DNA from 2 places in the Ruania zhangjianzhongii genome. Region 1 is predicted to be linked to the other one. Evidence: riboswitches for the same ligand, from Rfam matches in the RefSeq annotation. Region 1 holds a riboswitch; the other holds the start of a gene.
What was found. A riboswitch is a leader RNA that binds a small molecule or an ion and turns the genes downstream of it on or off. The one in region 1 is predicted to bind FMN.
Positions count from the first base shown of each region.

Region 2: linked by a shared signal. The riboswitch ahead of FU260_RS12820 (ABC transporter permease) and the one ahead of ribD (bifunctional diaminohydroxyphosphoribosylaminopyrimidine deaminase/5-amino-6-(5-phosphoribosylamino)uracil reductase RibD) in region 1 are both predicted to bind FMN.

Region 1 covers NZ_CP042828.1:734,829-737,211, reverse strand. The annotation lists gene ribD (bifunctional diaminohydroxyphosphoribosylaminopyrimidine deaminase/5-amino-6-(5-phosphoribosylamino)uracil reductase RibD) at 1-1,038, opposite strand, end outside; FMN riboswitch at 1,135-1,265, opposite strand; gene FU260_RS03425 (MarR family winged helix-turn-helix transcriptional regulator) at 1,377-1,919, opposite strand; gene FU260_RS03420 (dicarboxylate/amino acid:cation symporter) at 2,120-2,383, opposite strand, start outside.
Region 2 covers NZ_CP042828.1:2,764,891-2,767,273, forward strand. The annotation lists gene rpe (ribulose-phosphate 3-epimerase) at 1-634, shown strand, start outside; FMN riboswitch at 840-967, shown strand; gene FU260_RS12820 (ABC transporter permease) at 1,083-1,808, shown strand; gene FU260_RS12825 (ABC transporter substrate-binding protein) at 1,805-2,383, shown strand, end outside.

The DNA of each region.
Region 1 (2,383 bases):
TCCAGCACCGAGGAGTGCGGGTGCGAGGTAGGCCACCACCCGGTCGACCAGGCGGGCGGCGAGGAAGGCACCGGCCAGGCGCGGACCGCCCTCGAGGAGCACGGAACGGATGCCGCACTCGTGTAGCAGGGCGAGCACGGCCTCCAGGTCGAGCGCCCCTGGTGCGCGGCGCGGGACCTGCTCGGTCAGCACGTGGCTCGGCAGGCCCAGCGGGCTCGCGCCGGCAGCCAGAACGAGCATCGTCGGCGCGGACCGGTCGAGGACGCGGGCGCCGGGCCGGGTTCCTCCGGTGGGGTCGAGCACGACTCGGAGCGGCTGGCGGCCGTCGGCCGGAGCGGGGCGGACGGTCAGCTGCGGGTCGTCGGCGCGCTGGGTGCCGGCGCCGACGAGCACAGCGTCCGCAGTATCCCGGAGACGGTGCACATCGGCGCGGGCCGCCTCGCCGGTGATCCATCGGCTGGTGCCGTCGACAGCGGCCGACCGACCATCCAGAGTGGCGGCGAACTTCCAGGTGACGTGCGGGCGGCCGGTGCGCTGCGCCGTCAACCAGGCCTGGTTCATCGCGGCGGCCTCAGTGGCGAGGGTGTCGGGGACCAAGCGGCTGCCGGGTCCGTGCACCTGGACGCCTGCCTGGTGGAGCGCCTCGGCTCCGCCGCCGTAGACCGGGTCGGCCACGGCGTAGACCACCCGCGCGATGCCCGCGTTCAGGAGCGCCTGGGTGCACGGGCCGGTGCGGCCGGCGTGTGCACAGGGTTCGAGGGTGACCACTGCGGTCCCGCCGGCCACAGCCCGCGGCGGTGCATCGACCGAGGCGTCGGCCAGGGCGGCGATCTCGGCGTGCGGCCCGCCGGCGCGCTCGTGCCAGCCGTGCCCGACCACCTCGCCCGCAGGATCCAGCAGGATGCACCCGACCGCCGGGTTCGGACTGGTCCGGCCGAGCCCGCGGGCACTCAGCTCGATGGCCCGCCGGAGCGCGCCGACCACACGATCCAGGTCACCGGACGGAGCAACAGTTGCTCCGCCGTCGGGAATCGCCACCGGGTCTCCTCATGCGCTCGGGCGCAAGCCCCGGGGACGGCGACGACGACCGCACGCCCGGCCGGCCACGGATGGCGACCCGGCGCCGACCGCCGTGCGCGCACTACCTCCCATCCGGACTTTCACCGTCGGTCCAGGAGTTCCACCTGGTCAACCGGCCGCTGGCTGCGGTCGGGTCGCGGACTATTACCGCCGGTTCGGAATTACACCGACCCCGGAGTGCGCGAACTTCAGTTCGACCCCGCCAGTGTGCCACATGGGTCGTCATGTCAGGGGTGCGCTATAGCGCACCCCTGACATGACGACCTGAGGTGGGGGTGGGGGTTGGGAGGGAGCAATCAGTCGGCCGGCAGTGCGGGCCGGTCGAGCACATCGGCTACCGTGCCCAGCGTGCTGCGCAGAGTGCGGGTCTGCTCGGCTCCCAGCGTGGTGGCCAGCGCGTCGGCCAACCGGATCTGCACCGCCTCCACCTGCTCGAGCACCGCTCGGCCCGGTGCGGTCAGGTGCACCAGTGCGAGCTCACCGGCCGGGTCGGAAGTGTGCGCGTGCCGGTCGAGCAGTCCGCGCTCTACCAGTGCGTTCACCGTCGCCTCGGCGGCCTCAACCACCTGTCCGATCACCTCGGCAATGCCGCGGGCATGGACCGAGCCGGCGTCGACCGCAGCGAGCACCTGCACCTCGCCGCCACGCAGACCGGTCACGGACTCGATCCGGCGGGCGAGCTGGGTACCTGCGGAGCCGATCCGGGTGAGTTCGTCCGCGAGCCCGAGAATCTCTCCGACAGCGGTGGTCGGCACGGCTTCACGAACTTTGCTCGGGCCGATCTCGTGCACGGCGCCGGGTAGGAGGGCGGCCGCTCGGCTCAGGTCCTCGTCGATCATGCTCACACCCAGCCCAACGCGCGCACCGGTCAAATAGTTCCCCGATCAGCCTGGAATTTTCGCGTACCTCCGGGCGTTGGCCACGCCCGCAAACAGCCTTTGGCCACCCCCGCAGGCAGCACCGTGCGGGTTGCCCGAGGGCCGCGACCTCGTTGCGAAGCGCGACGCTCAGACCACCCGCACGGCCCCGGCGGCAGGGCTCAGCGGGCGGTGGCCAGCTCCTCGTCGGCTACCGCGCCTGCCTCATCGTCGTCGAACAGGTGCTCGGCGTTTCCGGCGTCGTAGCGCTCCTGATCCAGGATGCCCTCGCGCTTGGACACGATGGTGGGCACCAGCGCCTGTCCGGCGACGTTCACCGCGGTGCGGCCCATGTCCAGGATCGGGTCGACGGCCAGCAGCAGGCCCACACCCTCCAGCGGGAGCCCGAGGGTGGACAGCGTCAGGGTGAGCATGACCACGGCCCC
Region 2 (2,383 bases), 2.0 Mb from region 1:
CTCGGACCTGGCGCACCTGGCCGACGAGGTCGGCCGGATAGGTGCCGCGGACTATGTCCACCTGGACGTGATGGACAACCACTTCGTTCCCAATCTCACCTTCGGTCTGCCGGTGGTGGAGAAGGTGATCGCGAGCACCGGGCTCCCCGCCGATGTGCACCTGATGATCGAGAAGCCGGACGTCTGGGCACCGGCCTACGCCGAAGCCGGCGCCGCCTCGGTCACCTTCCACGCCGAAGCCTCAGCGGCACCCGTGCGGTTGGCCCGGGAGCTGCGCCAGCTCGGCGCACGCGCGGCGATCGCGCTGCGGCCGGGCACCGGGGTGGAGCCCTACCTGGACCTGCTCACCGAGTTCGACATGGTGCTGGTGATGACCGTGGAACCAGGGTTCGGCGGCCAGTCCTTCATCACCGGAACCCTGCCGAAGATCAGGCGCACCCGAGAGGCGATCACCGCGCTCGGACGGGACATCTGGATCCAGGTGGACGGCGGCGTCTCCACCGGCACCATCGCCCAGGCCGCCGGCGCCGGAGCCAACATGTTCGTCGCCGGGTCGGCCGTCTACCGGGCCGAGGACCCGAACGCCGAGATCGAGGCATTGCGTGCCCTGGCCACCGACGCCTACCGGGGCTGAGCCGACCCTCCGACCGCAGGTCCCGTCGATCTGCCCCCGATCGCGATTCACTGCGCATCCCGGGCACGTCGAGTGGGCGGGGCTCGAGCGCGCAGGGAGATCTCAGGGGTGGGGAGCACGGTGGGGCCTCATCTCGGGTGTGGCTCAGCACACCCGGCCGCCCTGTCGACGTCTTAGCCGGTATGCGATACTAGAGAACGAGTTCAACGTGCTCCGGGGTCGGTGAAAGTCCGAACCGGCGGTGATAGTCCGCGACCCGGCCATTTCGGTGGCCGGTTGACCTGGTGAAATTCCGGGACCGACGGTTAAAGTCCGGATGGGAGGTAGCACGCGGCGTCGGCACGCCCGACGTCGAGGGATGGGTGGCGCCGCGCACCATCCCGGCCCCGGGTATGCACTTGGGGAAGGGAAACACAGACCGGTGCAGCGAGCAGCCACATCGCGGCAGATGATTGCCGCCCCGGTGATCTTCGCCGTCGCCGTACTGGCGCTGTGGCAGGCGAGCAGCCTGCTCGTCCCCTCCCGGGTGCTACCCGCGCCGAGCGATCTCGCCGGTCGGCTGCTGCTCGAGCTGACCGACGGCGGAATCCTCGGCTATGCCTCTGTCACCCTCTCGGAGAGCTTCTTGGGATGCCTCCTCGGCCTCCTGGTCGCCCTCCCGTTGGGCTATCTGGTGGCACATTCCGCGTGGGCGAACCGTGCGATCGGTCCGTATCTGGCCGCATCGCAGGCGATCCCCGCCGTCGCACTGGCACCGCTGATCGTGATCTGGTTCGGATACGGCCAGTTCCCGATCTCGCTGCTGTGCGCGCTCCTGGTCTTCTTCCCGATCTTCGTCAACACCCAGCTCGGGCTGACCACACTGGACGAGGACATCGTCGGTGCCGCGCAGCTCGACGGCGCGGGCCGGTGGCGGCGACTGATCTGGATCGAGGCGCCGATGGCGCTGCCGGCGCTGCTCGCCGGGATCCGGAACGGGTTCGTGCTCTCGGTCACCGGCGCGGTGGTCGGGGAGTTCGTGATGGGTGGCGAGGGCCTCGGCCTGTTGCTCTCCGTCTATCGGGACCGCTCGGACACCGAGGGAATGTTCGCCACGCTCATCGTCCTGGCCGCCTGTGCGGTCGGGATCTATCTACTGATGCGAGCTCTGGAGAGGCGAGTGCGATGGTGGTGACCCGACGACAGCTGATCGCGGGAGCGGTGGCGGCCACGGGCCTGGTGGCCCTGGCCGGCTGCTCCGGCGAGACCGAGAACGGCGATGGCGAACTGCCACACCTCACCCTCGGTCTGACCTATGTTCCGAACGTGCAGTTCGCACCGTTCTACCTGGCCGCGCAGAACGGCTACTTCACCGATGCCGGAGTGGACGTCACGCTGCGCCACCACGGCGAGTCCGAGGACCTGTTCGGTGCCCTCAGCGGGGGCAGCGAGGACCTGGTGGTCGCTGGCGGGGACGAGATGATGCAGGCCCGCGATCAGGGCGTGCCGGTGGTGGACATCGCAACGATCTACACCAGCTACCCGGTCGCCCTGATCGTGCCCACCGACTCCGAGATCACGGAACCGGAGGACCTGGCCGGCCGGTCCGTGGGTATCCCGGGGCCGTTCGGCGAGACCTACTTCGGGCTGCTGGCGATGCTGCGCGCCGCCGAGCTCACCGAGGACGATGTGGACATCCAGCATATCGGCTTCACCCAGCAGGATGCGCTCAGCGAGGGCCATGTGGACGCGGTGATGGGCTACAGCAAC